DNA from 2 places in the Priestia sp. ABM2_011 genome. Region 2 is predicted to be linked to the other one. Evidence: riboswitches for the same ligand, from Rfam matches in the RefSeq annotation. Region 2 holds a riboswitch; the other holds the start of a gene.
What was found. A riboswitch is a leader RNA that binds a small molecule or an ion and turns the genes downstream of it on or off. The one in region 2 is predicted to bind preQ1.

Region 1 (10,701 bases), 780 kb from region 2:
ACATCAAATCTAAGTAATGGCATACTAAGTAACCTCCAGCTTTTTGTCTAATGTATTATTGCTTTATCATATCACAACTATCATTTGTAAAAAAAAGATATGCTATTCACAATGTGCTCTCTAGTGAAAGAGACCTCAAACTCTTCAATAAAAGCTGAACCTAATAAAAAGAAATGAGCAGCATAACGGCTCATTTCATTAGTACAAAAATATTTATAATAAGAGCTAAAATACATGCAGATACAATGGCAATGAGTACGTTCATCACAAGGTTTTGCGAGGATGTTTTAGCTTGTTTTTTCATATCAGCCCGACTCATCTGTTGCTTTTCATGATCACTTTTAGACATCACGTAGCCTCTCCTATTCATCAAAATGTCAGCAGTGTATAAATGATTTTTGAGAAACCTTGATCCAGTTCTTTTGTATAAACAGCAGCACATGCAGGTTATCATCAGTTATTTTAGCATGTTTTGTCAAATAAGTGGACTATGTAGCGCTTCAATTTAGTATTCACAGCCAAATATATTTAAATTCGTTGCTTTTCTCTTCTTTTCTCGCTATTGTTTGAGAAGAAGGATAATTAGATACGATAAAGGATGATACGATATTGAATAACCATACGCAGCTGCCTCAGTATATCTACACATACGCATGCAGCGAAGAGGAACTCTCACTATGTCAATTAGAGAGACGCTCTCTTTTTGAAATTGAAACTGAGAAACCTATCATAAAAAGCGCCGTTAAACTTGATCCAAGCAGAAGCCCTTTTATCAAAGAGCGATTAGATATTATGTATGAATCAGATGACCTTGCAGATATTTGCAAACAAGTAGAAGATATTGACCTTGGAGATCAAACATTTAAACTCATTTTTATGAAAATTAATGACTTAGAAAAAGATCAAAAAATAAGCTATAAAGGTCAGCGTGCGATTGAACGTGATGTGGGTTGGCATTTTGTAGCAGAAGCAGACTTGCATAACCCTGACCATTTGTTTGGAATTGTTCCATTTGAAGGACGCTGGTATTTTGGAAAATATCAAAAAAGCGAAGCTGTATGGCTGCATCATTTGAAGAAACCGCGTGAATACTCTACGGCACTCAGTACCCGCCTTGCAAGAGCTGTAGCTAACATTGCCGTTCCAAAGCCTGAAGGAATCAAAGCGATTGATCCATGCTGTGGTATTGGTACAGTCCTCGTAGAAGCTCTTTCAATGGGCATTGATATTGTAGGACGCGATATCAACCCACTTGTGACCGACGGATCTCGTGAAAATATTGCGCATTTCGGCTTAAAGGGTGATGTCAAAACCGGACCGATTTCGGATGTTACCACTCACTATGACGTAGCGATCATCGACATGCCTTACAATCTCTACACCCACGCGACGCCTGAAGATCAGCTTTCTATTTTAAAACACGCTCGCCGCTTTGCGGATAAAGTAGTCGTAATTACAGTAGACACGATTGACCATATGATTCATGAAGCTGGCTTTTCTATTTCAGATCGCTGCGTAGCGCGCAAAAGCGTATTTTCTAGACAAGTAGTTGTATGCGAATAAAAAAAGACACCAGTCTAACAGGCTGGTGTCTTTTGATTTACCACTCTTTAGGTTCATAGTCTAATTCTTTGAATAGCTGCGTACGCTCTTTTTTCGTTAAATCTCTCCATTGCCCAACAGGCAAGTTGTTTAAGTGAATATTCATAATACGCGTACGCTGAAGTCGGTATACTTCATATCCGAGCACTTCACACATACGGCGAATTTGACGATTTAAGCCCTGTGTTAAAATAATTTGAAACTCGTACTTAGACAGCTGTGTCACTTTACAAGGAAGCGTTTTTGTACCTAAAATTTTTACTCCCTCAGACATGTTTTTGATAAACTCGGGTGTAATCGGCTTATCTACTGCAACAATATATTCTTTTTCATGCTTGTTTTCTGCACGTAAAATTTCGTTAATAATATCGCCGTCATTTGTAAGTAAAATTAAGCCGTCTGAATCCTTATCTAGTCGTCCGACATGATGAATACGCAAAGGGTGATTGACTAAGTCAATGATGTTTCCCTTTACTTTTTTCTCACTCGTACTTGTAATGCCGACTGGTTTATTAAGTGCAATATATACATTATTTCGAGCAATCCGAAGCTGTTGGCCGCTTACTCGAATATCATCGCCAGGCTTAACTTGATCTCCGATTTTTGCAACCTTTCCATTAACGGTTACTCTTCCTTCACTAATTAACTTATCTGCCCCGCGTCTTGACGCTTTGCCAGATTCACTAATAAATTTATTCAGTCTCAGGTGAATCACAACCTTACATTTAAAAATTTTAAAATTTGTCTCTTCTATTAGAAACCGATATGTGTCAATTTCTATACCGTCCCTATCGTAACATGCTATACGCTTCTCGTCTTCTTTTAATTTCATTACTTGACTATATTTTTTTAACAGAAATAAAAGGATAGCCTCAAAATACTTTGTAAACTTATTCTTAACATTTCAAGCAATGCTTACACCTGTCAAACCAACGTCAATCTTCACTCCTATACAAGACCTAAACGTCTGGATTGACTGGATCAGTATAGAGTTGCTACCATCAGGTTTTCTTATGCTTCCAGGAGGAGTAACGCTGGCTCTAACAGCTATGGTCGGAGGAAGTTTGTTTGATAAAATTGGATTTAAACCGCTGCTTTTAACAAGTTTAATTCTTTTAACGTTTATTTTAAGTTTGTTCACTACCATTTCAAGAGAAACAACCACGATGACCGCAGCTATTTTATACGCTGCCTTTACAATTGGCGTAGGTTTAAGCATAGGACCCGTAATGACGCTTGCTTTAAATCAAGTACCTAAACCGCTTCACGCTCACGGTTCAGCCATTTCAAATACGATTAACCAAGTTTCAGGCGCAATTGGACCCGCTTTGTATACAAGTATTATGACCATGGCTTCTCAGCACTTTATTCAACAATCAAATGAAACGAATAAAACGCTGTTACAAATAAAAAGTATGACAAGCGGAGTTCATACCGTCTATTATGTAGCCATCGCTTTTGCTATCGTTTCGTTCCTGCTCGCTCTTACATTAAAGAAAAAAGATCAGCAGCTTGAAGCGCAATAAGTGAGAAACTAACAAGAGCTGCTCATAGTTTGAGCAGCTCTTGTTACATGCAGAATTTATATTACAAATGTAAAAGCAATCATAGATACTATGAAAACAAGGATAATAATACCTCTCTTTTTTTCTGTTTTCCATGCTTCAATAGCGCCCACGATACCACCAATGACTAAAATAAAAGTACCTATAATGTGCAGAGGCAGCAGCGATAATACTCTACCTAAACTCGCCATCACTCCTCCAATCAATATAAAGCCTGTTGTTATAATCGATTTTAATGATGTTAAGTCTCGTATAGCTTCTTTTTTTTCAGTTTTACTCAGTTTAAAGTACTCTATTATACTAAAAGCAGCGGGTGTTCCCCATAAAATAAAGAAGCTAACTAATCTATCCGTGTCTACATTCACTGTTTATTCACCACCGCTATCAGTTTCTTATACACTTTTCCTAACCCATTTTTTAGAGATAAAAAAAGCGGCTGTAGCTGCTACAGCGGGAATCATAAAAGCAAAGCTACCAGAATAACTGCCAAACATTACTTTACTTGATAATCCTTCGATTGAGCTCCACATAGTCGAACTTTCTGGAACATATAAGAGCGTAAGAATCATTCCTGATAGCAGTTGAAAGCTACCCAAGAAAACGATGAAACTAATGATAAATAGTCCATATCTCTTCAATAAAATCTCCCCCTTGATTTATATACGATTTCACGCTTCATAAGTTCCATCATTTAACAAATCCATGTATTATTCTCGCTTCAAATATCCTCCAAAAGAAAATTGATGGTAGTCATCGATCTTATTCCAATATCCTATGCACTTTACGTCAGGCTCATCAATAGCTAACGCTTCTTTATTAATTCCTTTATAAGGAAGAAATGCAGTCAACTTTACCTTTTGTTTTGGCTTAATATTTAACTTATTGCCTTCTGCTAACACCTTAAATTTATTTTCAGAATAACCGTTTTTTATTTTTAGTGGATACGATAAAAATACGTCGTTTTGTTTGATGGTCAAATCGCTCTTGTTTACGAATTCCAATTCATACGAAATCCCTTGCTTCATCTTTTGTTCTTTGATGACGTTAATATGGATCTTTTCTAGTTCTCTTAAAGGAACGTTGTCTTCTTCTTTTGAACACCCGGCAAATAAGATAGCTAACACTAATAAAACAAGAATTCCTAACTTTCTATTCAAAAAATAATCCCCTCTCTCGTAACAAAGATTATTTTACAATTATAACTCAAAAAAGTTATTTAATGGTAAAAATACACAATTAAAAAAGCAAACCTTGGCGGTCTGCTTTTTTAATTGCTACGCATAGGTAATGTGTTGTTGTGCGAAAAACTTTTCGATAAGGAGTTTGCCAACTATATGTATATCGTAACCAAAGAAAAAAGAACGCGCTGTGAGATTTGTCACTTCTTCTTTCAAAATAATCTAATTGAATACTCGCTATTCCGTTACGCAAAAAGAGCAGAACGCAATAGCGACCTGCTCTTTTTACATGCTAGATATGGGTAATTTGTCCATGCGTGAAAAGCTCTTCAATAATAAGGGGTTTATCACTACACTTATAGAATAACAAAGATAAAAAGATGCGGCTGTGAGATTTATCACAGCCGCATCTTTTTATCCAACTAGCTTATTAAATTGTACACGTTTATTAATGGCCGCCATAATTGGTGCTCCAACAAGCATAACCACAAACTCACCAACAGCTGTTGTTAACCATGTAAAGAAAAATGGTAAATCAAATGCTAGGTGCAGTTCAAACGCAATAATAAACATCGTAAACGTAAACACAAGTGTATTAATAAGCATACGAGCCCACATATTTTTAATGTAGCGCATAGAAAAAATGGTAATGAGTAATGATAGTACAGATTGTCCTACCCCAAACACCAGATCATAAGCGACCATTGGTGAAAAAAACAAATTCGTCAGAAATACCCCTAGTACAATGCCGTACACGTACTTTTTATTAAATACAATCAAATGATTGAACATTTCTGATATACGAAATTGGATATTGGTGAAGCCAAACGGCTGAATTAACATGCTAACAGCAATATACATAGCTGCTAAAAGACCGTTGACGCAAAGTGTTCTTATATTCATCTTACTATTCTCTCCTTAGTTTTTTAACGTGGGATGGTTACGAACCACGTAAACACTCAAAGAATCATACAGCAAGCTTAAGCTTTCGTCAATTTAGCTGTTTGCAAACTACTGCTGCTTTCATGTCTTCCATATTGACTGCTCTTTTTTCTTACTTTTCTTTAGTATAAAATAGAAGACGTATCCGTATACATAGGTGACATAAAGTAGTTAACCCTTTTGATTTGAAATACGAAAGGATTTGTAGCGATGTTAGATAATACAGATAAGCGCATACTAGAAGAGCTATCAAAAAATGGACGTATGAAGATGAAAGAATTAGGAGAAAAAGTGCATTTAACCGGACAAGCCGCTTCTGCTAGAGTATTAAAGTTAGAAGATGAAGGCATTATCAAAGGCTATACAATTAACATTGATGAACGAAAACTTGGCTACACCGTCCATGCATTTTTAAATATCTATACGCAGAGCATTCATCACCACCCCTACCTTACATTTGTAGAAAGTCAGAAGAAGTACGTCATCAACAACTTTAAAATCAGCGGCGATGGCTGCTACTTACTAGAATGCAAATTTCATTCAAATGAAGAATTAAATGATTTTTTGACAGAGCTAAATCAGCATGTGAATTACAAACTTTCAATCGTCATTAACAAATAATTTTTAAAAAAATGAAGGTATATTAATTTATGAAAATGGCAATTCTAATAACATATTCCCCCTATTCCAATAAATTTGAAAATCCTTTGCGCCGTCGCAAAGGATTCTTTTTTATACAGGAAACCGCCTTCTATTTTTTGAAAAGTTGAACATCTCTCATAGCGTTGACATAGCGGTCAGAGGTTTATATAATCGGTGACATCGAAGCATAGAAAAGCCGGATCAAGACCTATACAAGTATCGTAATTCTTCGTCTTAGAAGTTGATCAGTTTTATAACTAGACAATTTCTAAGACGTTTTTTATTTTATCATTTGTGAAACACTAGTAAAAACAAGATTACACATGAAAATATCCTAATAATCAGGGAGGTTTGCATATTGAAAACAATCTATAAAGACATCATTTTAATTATTGCCGGAGCGCTTTTAGTTGCTGCATCCATTGATTTTTTTGTCATTCCAAATAAATTAGGTGACGGAAGTACGGTTGGTATTGCTCTTGTTTTATATTATTTATTTCATATCCCTACAAGTATCAGCACATTTCTTGTGAACCTTGTATTCATTGCCTTAGCTTATAAATTTCTAACTAAAAAAACGATTCTCTATACGATTCTAGGAGCTGTCATGACGTCCGTTTTCTTAGGTCTGGTCAGCTATATTCCTTTTCACGTTCACGACATGATTTTAGGAATTGTATTCGGGGCTTTACTAATGGGAACAGGACTGGCACTCATTTTTATCGCGGATGGATCTACCGGCGGCACAACTCTTTTAGCTTATTTATTAAACTACACAAAAGGCTACAATATCTCGAAAAGCATGTTCTACATGGACAGCGTCATTATTTTAGCATCGGTTTTTGCTATTGGCGTCAACAATACCCTCTATACTTTTATATTCGTCTATCTTTGTGCTAAAATCGTCGATGTTGTTATCGAAGGTTTCCACAACAAAAAAGCAATGACGATTATGTCTGATCAGTACAAAGACATTGCGCAAGTGATCACCAGTGAATTTGGAAATGCAGCTACCATCTTTTATGGATATGGCTACTACGCCAACAAAGATAAACGCATTATCTACGTTGTTATTAAAAAGAACGAGTTATTAAAAATTAAAAAGAAAATCCAGCAAATTGATCCGAATTCTTTTATTGTCATCCACGAAGTAAAAGAAGTTGTCGGCGGAAAATTTGGATTTATCGGCAATTCGCCTCATGAAACAAAAGCCGCTGCTAAATAAAAAAATCCACCTCTTGGTGGATTTTTTTATGAAAAAACCGTTAAGAAAAACGAAAAGATCCCTGCTAAAAAGTAAACTGACCCTAACGCAATTGCTCCTGTAAAGACCGTAAATACACTTAATCCGATAGCCACCTTCATTTTCATCCACATCCCTTTTTAGATTAGTAGTATAAGTATGTCCAAGAATAGAAGATTTATAACTATGCCACCCTATTTATTTCATATATCGATGCAACAATTGTCTATTCAACGTGTTCTAAAACCACCCCTGACGACATAACGTATAGGAAGGATTTCATATACACATCTTTGTATCACACATATCATATGAAATTAGGTGAGATAAAATGGTGGCTGTCCACTTTTTTGAAAACAGAAAGCTTCTATTAAGCCAGCTGAGGGAAAACATTCCTTCTACGGGTGATGATTTAAAGATTAAAGGACGAAAAGGAACCGTCGTGCTTGTGAATGACATCGATGAAAAAAATGTTCACGTGGAAGTTGCTTTAGAAAAAGTAGTGAAAAAGAACTTAGCGTTAGATAATGCTAAAAAGAAAAGGAGATAAGCGGCTACGCTTATCTCCTTTTTTTTGATTGACATACGATCTCTTGCTTCTGTTTAGAAAAAAAAGAGACTCCTAAAAAAGGAATCTGCCAAAAAGAGCGATATCATCGCCTGAATATTAATACAAGCTATACTTTAACATATAAAAACAAATTTTACAAAAATAAACTATTATTTTACGCATAATTATTTTTTTATTCGAGGTTTTTCAACATTTGAAACTCATTTTGTATAAAGAGTTTTATTTATTTTTCAGGCCAAATTTTTGCATCCGGCTCTAATAACCACTTATGCTCTTCTTCCATAATACGGTCTGTCCATGGATTATTGTCAAGATGGCGAATCATCCAGCAGAAGTACATCGCATAGCCGGGAGCCGTTGCTTGAGGATGATCTAATTCACCTGGAATTGTAATAAAACTATTATCAACTACACGGTATGCATCTTCTCCAACCATTGCACAGCCAAATCCTTGCGGCTTGTCAAAACGATAGTAATATACTTCAGGCTGATCATGATGATGAGGCGGATAGCTCGACCATCTTCCTGGATAAGAAATAACTTCTCCAATAACAAGGTTAGAATAAGGAGCGTTATTATAATCAAAGATTGTCCGAATGACACGCTGAGCGGTACCTTCCCATACTCCTTCACCAGCTACTGTATTTTGACAGTCTTCAGGCGTATATAATTTTGATGAAAATTCTTTTTCATTATCCGTTTTTTGAACTAGTACTTCACTATTGGCAAGCGCGGTAATTTTAACCTCCACATTTTTCGAAACGTGCAAACACCAAGGCTCTTCTTCAAAAAGAGACTCACGCTGAATTTCTTTCGAATGTCCTTCCCACTCTAGCTTTACCTTTCCTTCTAGTAAAAGAATAGCCGTTTCATTGTTGCTGTCTAGTAAAGTTTCCTCTTTTCCTTGAGACATATTATAAATCCCAATATCCATCAACATATCTTTGTGCTGACCGGCCATTTCTGTAAGTACGTTGTATCCTTTATTTAATTCACCTAATTTACCTAGCATGTTTAACTTCCTCCTTTATGTAGTAGCGCAATCAGAATTTACTAATCACTCATTTTTTCTTCATAGACTTTATACATTCTTTTGAATATGTGACTGTGAAGAGTTTTTATTAACAGCAATACTCTTGATTGTATTCAATTATTTGCAGATGCTGTGGCGTTTCTTCGTAACGGAGCCGTCGATTTCCGGACAATCAATTTCGGCTCAAGAAGTAAATGTTCTTTATGCATCGTTGAGTATTCCATTTCTCTAACCAGCAAATCCACTACGTTTACAGCCATTTCTTTTGTCGGTTGTGCTACCGTCGTCAACATGGGCGTGATGGTAGTAGAAAGAACGGTATTATCAAAGCCAATCACTGATAAGTCCTTCGGCACATCAATGTTGAATTCTTTTGCCGCTTGTATGACGCCAATAGCCAGTAAATCGTTACAAGCAAAAATAGCCGTCACTTTCTCCTTCATTAAAAAAATTTGCTTAGCACTTTCATATCCTTTTTGAATACTTGCTTCGGTCGTAATAACGTGCTGAGGTAACACAGTGATTCCATTTTCTTGCATGGCATCTCGAAAAGCATCTAAACGGGCGTGATTACTTTTTGCATTTTCTGTAATAATCGCAATTTTTTTATGATGCAAAGATAGCAAATAATCAGTCGCCAAATAGCTTCCCTTATAGTCATCCACTGTCACTGTATTAACAGATATGTGAGGGATTTCTGAAGCAATAACGCTAATGGGTATATCTTGCTTCAGCATATTTTTTAAAAGATTAGCATTGCGAAAAGCAGATGCTACAATTAAACCGTCGATTCTCTGACGAATTAACAGCGATAGATATTTTTTCTCTTTTTCCGCATCGTTATCGGTATTACACATTACAACATGGAAACCTCGCTCATGACTTCGGTCTTCTATGCTTCTTGCCAAATCGGCAAAAAAAGGGTTGGAGATGTCGGGTACGAGAAGCCCAATCGTTTTAGTAGGCTTTCCTGTTAAAGCAGATGCTACGACGCTTGGATGGTAATTCAACTGCCCCATAACCTCAATTACTTTTTGTCTTGTTCTTTCACTAATGTGACCGGTTTGATTGATAACTTTTGATACGGTGGAAATTGATACACCTGCTTCTTCAGCCACACTATAGATGGTTGGCTTCATTTCATCTCCTCCTTTCCTTTCATAAACATATAAAAGGCGTAAAACCTTTTACAATAGAAATTAAAGACCGCTTTTTTCTTTAATAAAGTTTCTTGCTTTTAACGCATATTCAAAAGGATTAGCAAGCGCTGGATCCTGTTCTGCTTCTACGACAAACCAGCCGTTATAATCAGAAGCGGCAAGCGTAGTAAATACTTCATCAAATTCAATAACTCCGTCGCCTGGAACAGTAAAGGCTCCTTCTTTTACCGCTTGCAAGAAGCTCAGGTCTTGTTGTTTGACTCGATCAACTACTTCTTGGCGAATATCTTTTAAATGAACATGTTTAATACGATGAAGATATTTTTTTAAGATATAAAGAGGTTCTTCGCCTGAAAAAACAAGATGACCGGTATCAAATAGGAGCGAAACAAGTTCTGGATTGGTAAGCTCCATTAGCTGCTCAATTTCTTCTGTTGTTTGGACGCCTGTTCCCATGTGATGATGATAGACAATATGCATATCTTTCTCTCTTGCTAGTTTCCCAAGATAGTGCAGGCCTTCTATAAGGCTGCTCCACTCTGTTGGCGTGAACACGGGCTTTTCTTTGAATAAAGGTACATCCATCATCCCTTGAATGCTGTGTCCTTGTTCAGATACAACAATTACTTTTGCTCCCATTTCGTATAAAAAATCGCGATGTTCAATAAATGGCGTCACCGTTTCTTCCAGCGGCTTTGTCGTTAAAAATGTACTAAACCATGCGCTTGCAATTTCTAAATTCCGAAGTGATAATGCCTTCCTTAA
Region 2 (10,701 bases):
TACGCGGATGCAGCTTTAATTGTGCTACCATAATTTCTGCTAGGTCTTCAGGCTGCATCACTTTATCAGGATTGCCATCCGTTAAGTTTTCTTTATATGCTAATTCCGTTGCTACTGTACTTGGTGTTAGAGCTGTTACACGAATATTGTGTTTGCGCACTTCTAGCGCTAAAGATTCAGTTAAGCCAAGCACGCCAAATTTTGAAGCGCTGTAAGCACTTGTAACGGGAGCGCCTTTTTGACCAGCAGTGGATGAAATATTGATGATGTCTCCACCATTTTTTTCGATTAATTGAGGTAGAACGGCGCGCGTTACGTAGTAAACGCCCATTAAATTCACATCAATGATTTGTTTCCACTCAGCTGCGTCTAGCTCTAAAAAGCCTCCGAATTTACCGATTCCCGCATTGTTGATTAAGATATCCGTTGCCCCTAATTTTGTATGTAGATGCTCAACTGCTGCGTTTACTTCTTCCATAGAAGAAACGTCTGCTGTTGCATAAGCAACTTGTACATCAAATGCTTCCAGTTCAGAAGCAACAGCCTTTAAATCTGCCTCTGTACGAGCAATTAAACCGATATTTACGCCTTCTTTTGCTAATTCAATTGCAGTTGAACGACCGATGCCTTTTCCTGCTCCTGTAATAAGAGCTACTTTGCCTTTAAGTGATTGTGCCATGTATAGACTCCTTTCAATGTTCCGTATAAACATTCTTTATAATAACGAAGAATTATCCATTACTATCCTATAGAAATGCACAAATGATGTCAAAAATAAAGATTATTAAAATGGCTTCAAGTATAAATTTCCTTTTCATACAAAAACTATAGAGACTAAAAAGAAGAAATTCCGTTTCTTTTCGTTCAATGTAGTGGAGGATGAACAATGCGTATTAAAAAACTATCGGAGTTAACGAATAAATCCAAACAGCGGAAAGAAAAAGCTGGTGAATCGAAGGACTCTAAGGCAACTAGTGCTTCTTCCACTGAGGAAGAGCAGAAATTGTCGGAGAGAGTGGGAGATAATATCTTCCACATGAAAAAAGCATTGGGACAGAGCACGGACTTAGTGACAAGAGAGTTTCGAATTTCAATTGAAGAAAAATTCACTTTAGGTGTTGCTTACATCGACGGATTGGTAAATAAAGATGAAGTTGAACACTATGCGCTGGACTCCATTATGCACTATCACGATGAGCATTTAACTCATGATGACGGTGTCGTTAATATGTACGAGTTGATTAAAAGCTATAGTTTGGCGGCCGGTGAAATTATGGAAGCCAAAACATTGGATGATGCTCTTCTTCATGTTTTATCAGGAGATACCGTGCTGTTTTTAGAAGGGTATCAAACGTGTATTGTGGCAAGTACAAGAGGGTGGAGAGACAGGGCTGTTTCTGAACCACAATCTCAGACCGTTGTAAGAGGACCTCGAGACAGTTTTACAGAAACACTGCGAACGAATACCGCATTGATTCGGCGCCGAATAAAATCTCCAAAACTTTGGATTGAATCTCAGCAAATAGGAGAGTTTACAAAAACGGATATTGCGCTCGTTTATATAGACGGCATTGCGGATGAACAGGTCATTCAAGAGGTAAAAGAGCGTCTTTCTAAAATTGATATAGACGGTATTTTGGAGAGCGGATATATCGAAGAGTTGATTCAAGATGAAGATTATACACCTTTTCCTACTATGCATAACACGGAGCGTCCAGACTCCGTGGCAGCAGGTCTTTTAGAGGGGCGGATAGCCATTTTAGTAGACGGTACACCTTTTGTATTGATGGTTCCTGCCCTATTTATTCAATTTTTTCAGGCGGCCGAAGATTATTACCAGCGCGCAGATATTAGTACATTGATTCGCTTAATGCGCTACATGGCATTTTTCTTAGCCCTTTTAACACCTTCTGCTTATATTGCTTTAACTACTTTTCATCAAGAGATGCTTCCTTTTGCTTTGTTAATTAGTATTGCAGCTCAAAGGGAAGGTGTGCCTTTTCCAGCTATTATTGAAGCGTTTATTATGGAAATCACGTTTGAAATTTTGCGAGAAGCGGGAGTCCGATTGCCTCGAGCAGTAGGTTCAGCTATTTCAATCGTGGGAGCACTCGTTTTAGGAGAAGCCGCCGTACAAGCTGGATTAGTATCGCCTGCAATGGTTATCGTTGTATCCATCACCGCTATTAGTAACTTTGTTTCACCGGTGTATGATATGGCCATTGCAGTAAGGATGCTGCGCTTTATTTTAATGGTTTTAGCAGCTACTTTTGGCTTGTTCGGTATTATCCTCGGGCTAATTTTAATGATTTTACATTTATGCAGCTTAAGGTCATTTGGAGTCCCTTATATGACACCTATGGCTCCCTTTGTGAAGCGTGATCAAAAGGATGTTCTAATTAGACGTTCGATCAAAAAAATGAAAACAAGGCCAAAGCTTATTAACGAGAAGAATATTTCACGTCAAAAGACGCAAAAAAACTAAACTGTGCAAAGGTGGCCGGTTACTATGAAAGCATTTCTGATGTTATGTATCTGTTCATTGCTATTAAGCGGCTGCTGGAGCAGTCGAGAGTTGAATGAGCTAGCCATTACGGTTGCTGTCGGAATCGATAAAGCAGAAGATGGCATTATTGTTACAGTTCAGCTGATTAACCCTGGTGATATTCAGGCCAAAACCCCTACAAACGGGCCTTCTGTTACCACCTTCTCTATTAAGGCTTCGTCTGTAATGGAAGGGTTAAGAAAAATAACGACAAAATCCCCGCGGAAAATTTATCTTTCTCATTTACGAATGCTAGTCATTAGCGAAAGCATGGCGAAAGACGGTATCGCTGAAGTTCTTGATTTCTTTGCGCGGGATCATGAAGTGCGTACCGATTATTTTGTTGTTGTTGCTAAAAACACGAAAGCATCGAGCGTGCTGAACGTATTGACAACAATCGAAAAAATACCGGCTAATCATATGTTTGCCTCATTAGATGTGTCACAGCGTATTTGGGCACCTACTAGAGGAGTGAAGTTAAATGAACTGATCAGTAATTTAACTAGTGAAGGAAAACAGGCGGTGTTATCAGGAGTATTGGTGAAAGGGGACGTGAAAAAGGCAGGAGATATGTCTAGCATTTCCCGCACCAATCTTTCCACCTTGCTCAATTTCAAAGGGTTAGGTGTCTTTCAAAATGATAAGCTTCTCGGCTGGTTCAATGAAGATGAAAGTAAAGGATATAACTATATTACAGGAAATGTAAAAAGTACATTAATTGTTATTCCATGTGAAAAGAAAGAAAAACAGCACGATATCGTCGGAGTAGAGATGCTTCGAACGAATGTGAAGGTGACAGCTACTATGAAAAACCATAAACCTCATATTCACGTTGATTTAAAAGGTGAAGCGAACGTGGCTGATGTAGAGTGTCAAGTGAATTTACAGGACCCGGCTGTAATCAATATGCTGGAACGAAAAACAGCAGCAGACGTAAAAGAAAAAATGAATGATGCGGTGGAAAAAGCTCAAAAAACCTACAAAAGCGATATCTTTGGTTTTGGCGAAGCGTTTTACAGACAAGATGTAAAGAGATGGTACAAAATGAAAAGAGACTGGAACAGAATTTATGCAGAAGATTTAACCGTCGATTTAGATGCAAAAGTTCAAATCCGCCGCTTAGGCACATTAAATAACTCATATATGAAGCAAATGAAGCATTAAGGAGAAAAAAATGGAGGGATTCATCGCCTTACTTGTACTGCTTGCTTATTTGACTAAAAAAATCATCATTAATTTCCGAAAGAAAAAGTATTACCGTGAAATAGTCGTCTATTTTTGCCTCATAGGCTTGGGTCTATTCTTTTGGGGAGCGATTACCCTTCGTAAAGAAGTTCCTACGCCTCTGTACTTTTTAGAGGCCTTAATTAAGCCTCTTACTAAAACCGTTCATCATCTGTTTTTCCCGTGAGCAAGCATGTAAGAGAGAAGGTGCGTATGATGCAAATAAAAGAATTTATTAGTCCAAAACAATTTCTTTTTCTAATTTATGTTTTTTGTATCGGAAGCGCTATTTTGGCAGTTCCTGCTACGTTATTAGAAACCAATAGACAAAATGCGTGGTTTTGCGGTGTGCTGACTATGGGCTTTGCACTTTTAATTGTTGCTGTGCTTTTATGGCTGATTCAGCGTTACCCTCAGCAAACATTCATTCAAATAGCTAAAAAGGCGCTAGGTCCTTATGCCGGAACGTGTATTTCTCTTATCTACATTTTCTTTATGTTCATTCAATCTACATTCTCGCTTCGAGATATCAGTACATTTATGACGACTCAAATTGTTCCTGAAACGCTTCCTACGTGGATTCACGCTCTTGTTCTATTAGCTGTCATATACGGAGGCTATCTAGGTATTGAAGTGATAGCGAGAACGGCGGAAATCTTTTTGCCGTGGATTATTGTGCCGTTTTTATTGTTAATTGTTTTAAATATTCCTCAGATGAAAATAGATCGTCTTTATCCTTTGTTTGAATTCCGCATGGATGATTTAGTGTTAGGAACCACTTATTTTTTAGGAAATCCATTTATGGAGTTAGTTTTCGTTCTAATGATTACGCCTCATATAAAAGATGGGAAAAAGGTGAAAAGAATGTTTGTAATGGGTACTGTCGCATCAGGCTTGACGATTATAATTGCAGTTGCGGCTTGTATATTAGCGCTTGGCGCGAATATTGCATCGATGCACAGCTACCCAGTTTATTTATTAGGAAAAATGATTTCGTTAGGTGCGACGATTCAGCATGTTGAAGTCTTAGTAGCTATTATTTGGATGTTATCTATCTTTTTTAAAGTTGTCATTGTGTTCTATGCTATTCAGTTAAGTATCGTCCAGTTGTGTAATTTACGAGTGCGTAATTTTTTAAGCTTTCCTTTAGGCCTAATTATTACAGGCGTAGCGTATTATATTATTCCGAATACAGCATACTTTAATTATTTTGAAAAATATTACTGGCCGTTTTATTTATTCGTACTAAGCCTCTGTTTTCCCTTATTATTTATTGCTCTTTCTTATATAAAGAAAAATAAGGCAGCCAAAGGCGATAAAAACCAACAAATATAGCATTATTTATACGCATGTGGTATAGTATACGATGACAATTCAAGAAGAAACGCCGTACACGATTGTATATGTACGGGAGAGGTTCGAAAACTCCCTCTATAAAAAACTAAGATCATCGTTGATGACAAAAGACACGGTTTTAGCGTGTCTTCTTTCGCGTGCTTTTCTACAAACACGTCTTTTTGACGTGTATGCTGGCGAGGACGTGTATCTTAGTTGCTTTTTAGGGAGATTGCTGGAAAAGAGCAGTCTCTTTTTTGTGTTATAAATTAGTCACAAAGGGAACGAACGGTTCAATAAAGTTTCTTCTTCTTTTGATTTCAATCAAAAAGGAGACGAACAATGATGATGAAAAATGAAAAAGCTATTGTTGTATTTAGCGGGGGTCAAGATAGTACAACATGTTTATTTTGGGCTTTAAAAAACTTTAAAGAAGTAGAAACGGTTACTTTTCAATACGGTCAGCGTCATAGTCAAGAAATAGAGGTAGCAAAGGCTATTGCAGCTGATTTGGGTGTGAAGCATACCGTATTAGATATGTCACTTTTAAATCAATTAGCACCAAATGCATTAACGCGAGATGATATTGCTATCGAGCAAAAAGAAGGAGAATTGCCTACCACGTTTGTGGATGGCCGCAATCTGTTATTTTTGTCATTTGCAGCCGTACTGGCTAAGAACAGCGGAGGCCGCCATATCGTAACAGGCGTTTGTGAAACTGATTTTTCAGGATATCCAGACTGCCGAGATGTATTTGTGAAATCGTTAAACGTTACGCTTAACTTATCAATGGACTTTGAGTTTGTGATTCATACACCGCTCATGTGGATTGATAAAGCAGAAACGTGGGCTTTAGCTGATGAGTTAGGAGCGCTTGAGTATGTGCGCGAAAAAACGTTAACGTGCTACAACGGTATTGTTGCTGATGGATGCGGCGAATGTCCCGCATGTCAATTGCGAAAACGCGGGTTAGATCAATACTTGCAAACAAAAGAAGGAGGAGAGAAATAATGCTGCAACAAATGTATCCTCAAGTATTTCATGACTATGAATATGAACTGAACAAAGATATGCAGTTTGCTGCGGCACATTTTGTTCCTCACCCGGAAGCAGGAAAATGCCGTCAAGTCCATGGACATACGTATTTTGTAAATCTAACTGTTGCCGGAGATACATTAGACGAAGCGGGTTTTTTAGTAAACTTTGCGCTATTGAAAAAAATTGTTTCTGGTCAATTTGATCATACATTATTGAACGATCATTCTATCTTTAACGAAGAAAATCCAAATGATTTTCCTACAACTGAAGTTGTTGCTCGTAAAATTTATGAGTTGGTTCAAGAATATCTAGACACACTACCAAATAAGCCTTCTTGCGTACAAGTATTCGTGCGGGAAACGCCGACAAGTTACGTAGTTTACCGCCCAAAGAAGGTGAAAAAACGTGGCTAATACAATTCCAGTACTTGAAATATTCGGACCAACGATTCAAGGGGAAGGAATGGTTGTAGGACGTAAGACGATGTTTGTTCGTACCGCGGGCTGTGATTATTCCTGCAGCTGGTGTGATTCAGCTTTTACATGGGATGGATCAGCTAAAAACGATATTCGTCAGCTAACAGCAGAACAAATTTGGATGGAGTTAAAAGAAATTGGAGGAGAGTGCTTTGATCACGTCACCATTTCTGGGGGAAACCCTGCGCTTATCAAGGCAATTGGTTCACTTGTAGAGCTTTTGCACAGTCATGGGGTAAAAGCAGCACTTGAAACCCAGGGAAGCCGTTATCAGGATTGGTTCCTAAAGATCGATGATTTAACGATTTCTCCTAAGCCTCCAAGCTCATTAATGAAAACAAATTTCTCCGTATTAGACGATATTATAGAGACATTAATAAAGGAAAAACGCATGGAGCACATAAGCATAAAAGTCGTTATATTTAATGATGAGGACTTTGAGTATGCAGCGTCTGTTCATGAACGTTATCCTGAGGTTCCATTTTTTGTTCAAGTAGGCAACGAGGACTTAACGACAATCGATAATGCGTCGTTAACACAAGAATTGCTTAAAAAGTATGAGTGGTTAATCGACAAGGCAGTGGCAGCTAAAAATATGAACGATGTAAGAGTTCTGCCGCAGGTTCACGCCCTGGTTTGGGGAAATAAACGAGGCGTGTAAGCGCATAGCAAAAAATTTACAAAGAAAAATAAAAACAGATATATACAAAATAAAAAAACGCTGTTAGAATGACAATCGTAGAAAGAGAGGAAATGCAAATGAGCGGTCGAAAAGATGAAGAATTAGAAGGTGTATCACTCCTTGGAAATCAAGGAACAAACTATTTGTTTGAATATTCACCAGAGATTCTAGAAGCATTTGATAACAAACATCCAAATCGTGATTATTTTGTGAAATTCAACTGTCCTGAATTTACGAGCTTATGTCCAAAAACGGGTCAGCCGGATTTCGCAACCATTTATATTAGTTACATTCCAGATGAAAAAATGGTGGAAAGCAAGTCGTTAAAGCTTTATTTGTTCAGCTTCCGTAACCATGGAGATTTCCATGAAGACTGTATGAATATTATTATGAATGACTTAATTAAACTGATGAATCCAAGGTATATTGAAGTATGGGGGAAATTCACACCACGCGGCGGAATTTCAATTGATCCATATACAAACTATGGCCGCCCTGGTACGAAGTATGAAGAAATGGCTAATTATCGCCTAATGAATCATGATTTATACCCAGAAACAATTGATAATCGTTAATTCGAACAAACAGGTTGTGTATGCAACCTGTTTTCCATTGCAAAAACAACAGATGAGAAGGTGAAAGAATGTCACAGAGATCAGCATTAGTATTAGGTGCAAGCGGACTTGTTGGTCAAGAACTTTTAAAAATGTTATTAAGCAACAGCTTATATAACGATGTGACAGTGTTTGTTCGAAAAAAGCTACCAATCGAACACACAAAGCTACGTCAGCTCGAAATTGATTTTTCAGAGCTTGATAAGCACGAAGAATGCTTTGCAGTTGATGATGTATATTGCTGTTTAGGCACGACAATGAAAAAAGCAAAAACAAAAGCGAAATTCATTAAAGTTGACTACGAATTTCCTTTAAAAGCGGCTAAATGTGCAGAAAAATATCGCTGCAAAAACTTTTTAACGATTACAGCAATTGGTGCTGATCTTCGTTCGCCATTCTTTTACAGTAAAGTAAAGGGGCAAGTAGAAGAAGATATCGCAAGCTTGTATATCCGTTCTACTCACTTTTTCCGCCCATCGTTATTATTAGGCAAGCGCCAAGAGTTTCGCCTATTTGAAAAGCTTGGGGGATACACGTTAAAGTCGTGTTCATTTTGCCTTGTAGGAAAGTGGAGAAAGTATCGTCCAATTAAAGCGTACAACGTAGCCAAATCCATGATGAAAGCTGCACTTGAAGATAAATGCGGTGTTCATGTACATGAAAGCCAAGATATCTATACAGGTGAATGCTATTATTCGTTTACCAACGGCAAGCGCGTGTTATCAAAATAAAGAAAAGCCTCTTCATATGAAGAGGCTTTTTTCTATCTTCCGTCAGCATCCGCGTTCCCATCGCCATCGCCATCACCATCGTGATCGTGATTAGAAGCAGATTCACTCCAGCTTGTGTAGGAGTTAGAATCTTCTTCGGCATAATTCATGGGTTCAACGGATGTTTTTTTATTTGAAGTTTGCTTGCGTTTAAAAACGAACTGCACGATGAAAAAAAGAATGACAATAAGTGCAACGATAAACAATACAGTATCAAACATGCTAGTAATTCCTTTCGGTAAGTAGGTAGTAGTAGCTTGTTCTTATTGTCACACGAAAATAAGACCCTTTCAAGAAAAAATGGGGCCTGTTTTTGTTTCTTTAAGGAAACTTTTTTTATCTTAGCCATATATTATTGTATGAAGAAACATTTTAGAAAAGAGGGAGTACAGTGAAAAAAAGTTCGAAGGATGTTAAGGTTCAACAGTATATTTACCTCATGTATAAGCTGGGAATTATTACAGAAGAACAAAAGAATCAATTCTTTCAAAACCACTAAAAAAGCAACCGTTTTTGCGTTCCGGTTGCTTTTTCCCTTTACATAGCTGGATTAATAATGGTGTAGTTTTTGTGGTTGACAACAGTTCGCTGTTCTAAGTCTAAATCGCGGTAGTTTGTCATGTAAGTCAAATCAACAATCACGGAGTTTTCATTTACTTTTTCGACAATGCCCTGTAAGCCATTTTTAAATTCTATCAAGTTTCCTACCTCTGCTATTTTCATAATTCATCGCTCCTTTGTTTTAAATTAGTTCATTATTATTTTTTAAATAGTTTTAATTTTAAAAATAGTAAAACTAGTTAGCGTTTTCTTTTTTACAATTTTGCCTTAAAACTGGGAATTAGTAAAGGGTTTTTTGAAAAAAATATAAAATAAAATTGAAAAAATAAGTAAAATGTGCTTTGAAATAAAAGGAATTGGTACCTTTAACGAAAGAGAGAAGCAGGACAGTTCCATCTTTGTTCATCTTTCGTTATAATAAACGAGGTATAATCTTGTCATAAATTATAAGAATTAGAAGGTGTAGAAATTGAAAGATACTGGACTCGTGCTCGAAGGAGGCGGTATGAGAGGCCTTTATACAACTGGAGTTTTAGATTACTTTATGGAAAGAAATCTGTACCTTCCGTATGTAATTGGCGTTTCAGCCGGCGCTTGTCATGCCACTTCTTATTTATCTAGACAAATAGGAAGAAGTCGCAAAGCTAATTTAGATTTTTTAGAGGATCCTCGCTACTTGTCGTGGAAAAATTATTTTAAAACAAAAGAGATATTTGGAATGGATTTCGTTTTTGATGAAATTCCTAATCAGCTTCTTCCATTTGACTTTGAGGCATTTGCTGAGCGTACAGAGAAGCTTGTAGTAGGAGCAACGGACTGCGTAACGGGAGAACCCGTTTATTTTGATGAGTATGACCGGGACATTTTGACAGCGGTTCGCGCTTCTAGTTCCCTTCCATTTTTAGCACCTGTCGTTACATATAAAGGAAAAGAGCTGTTAGACGGAGGAATCAGTGATCCGATTCCAATTAAAAAAGCAGTGCAGGATGGATATAGAAAAAATATTGTTGTGCTAACGCGAAACGAAGGATATCGAAAAAAGAAATCAAATATGCTTTGGTTATTGAAGCGCAAATATCGTCATTATGATGGGCTGACTCGTGCGCTTGAGAACCGCTATAAATTGTATAATGAAACATTGTCATATATTGAAGAGCAGGAAAGACAGGGAAATATCTTTGTGATTCGTCCGCAAACCCCTCTTGTAGTAGGGCGAATTGAGAAGAATCGTGAGCGTCTCGACGCTCTTTACAACCAAGGATATAAAGAAGCTGAAGCTCAATTTGTATCTCTCCAAAATTGGCTGAACAGTTAAAACGAGGTGAAACTGAATGGATGAACAAACAGCAATAAATATGTTAAATGAGTTAAGTGAAGGAAAAGTAACCGAAATTAAAGTTAAAAAAGAAGACTTTCTTGCTTTTCGCCCTTTTTTAGTAAATCGCCCTGATTTCAA

Region 1: it holds a riboswitch for preQ1, as region 2 does, so the genes downstream of both, ACXAE4_RS25320 (QueT transporter family protein) here and queC (7-cyano-7-deazaguanine synthase QueC) in region 2, are expected to answer to the same signal.

Annotation. Positions count from the first base shown of each region.
Region 1 is NZ_JBSWUB010000001.1:4,806,044-4,816,744, forward strand. It holds gene ACXAE4_RS25280 (tautomerase family protein) at 1-23, opposite strand, end outside; gene ACXAE4_RS25285 (hypothetical protein) at 191-349, opposite strand; gene ACXAE4_RS25290 (TRM11 family SAM-dependent methyltransferase) at 610-1,563, shown strand; gene rluF (23S rRNA pseudouridine(2604) synthase RluF) at 1,601-2,317, opposite strand; gene ACXAE4_RS25300 (MFS transporter) at 2,469-3,128, shown strand; gene ACXAE4_RS25305 (hypothetical protein) at 3,185-3,532, opposite strand; gene ACXAE4_RS25310 (hypothetical protein) at 3,560-3,805, opposite strand; gene ACXAE4_RS25315 (hypothetical protein) at 3,875-4,324, opposite strand; gene ACXAE4_RS25320 (QueT transporter family protein) at 4,760-5,248, opposite strand; PreQ1 riboswitch class I at 5,258-5,302, opposite strand; gene ACXAE4_RS25325 (Lrp/AsnC family transcriptional regulator) at 5,498-5,908, shown strand; gene ACXAE4_RS25330 (YitT family protein) at 6,288-7,154, shown strand; gene ACXAE4_RS25335 (hypothetical protein) at 7,504-7,722, shown strand; gene ACXAE4_RS25340 (5-deoxy-glucuronate isomerase) at 7,967-8,755, opposite strand; gene ACXAE4_RS25345 (LacI family DNA-binding transcriptional regulator) at 8,890-9,915, opposite strand; gene iolE (myo-inosose-2 dehydratase) at 9,976-10,701, opposite strand, start outside.
Region 2 is NZ_JBSWUB010000001.1:4,028,544-4,039,244, reverse strand. It holds gene ACXAE4_RS21490 (3-ketoacyl-ACP reductase) at 1-679, opposite strand, end outside; gene ACXAE4_RS21485 (spore germination protein) at 887-2,485, shown strand; gene ACXAE4_RS21480 (Ger(x)C family spore germination protein) at 2,510-3,709, shown strand; gene ACXAE4_RS21475 (hypothetical protein) at 3,720-3,956, shown strand; gene ACXAE4_RS21470 (GerAB/ArcD/ProY family transporter) at 3,983-5,104, shown strand; PreQ1 riboswitch class I at 5,177-5,220, shown strand; gene queC (7-cyano-7-deazaguanine synthase QueC) at 5,450-6,115, shown strand; gene queD (6-carboxytetrahydropterin synthase QueD) at 6,115-6,555, shown strand; gene queE (7-carboxy-7-deazaguanine synthase QueE) at 6,548-7,279, shown strand; gene queF (preQ(1) synthase) at 7,378-7,875, shown strand; gene ACXAE4_RS21445 (NAD(P)H-binding protein) at 7,944-8,645, shown strand; gene ACXAE4_RS21440 (hypothetical protein) at 8,678-8,905, opposite strand; gene ACXAE4_RS21435 (YkvS family protein) at 9,222-9,407, opposite strand; gene ACXAE4_RS21430 (patatin-like phospholipase family protein) at 9,715-10,560, shown strand; gene ACXAE4_RS21425 (hypothetical protein) at 10,577-10,701, shown strand, end outside.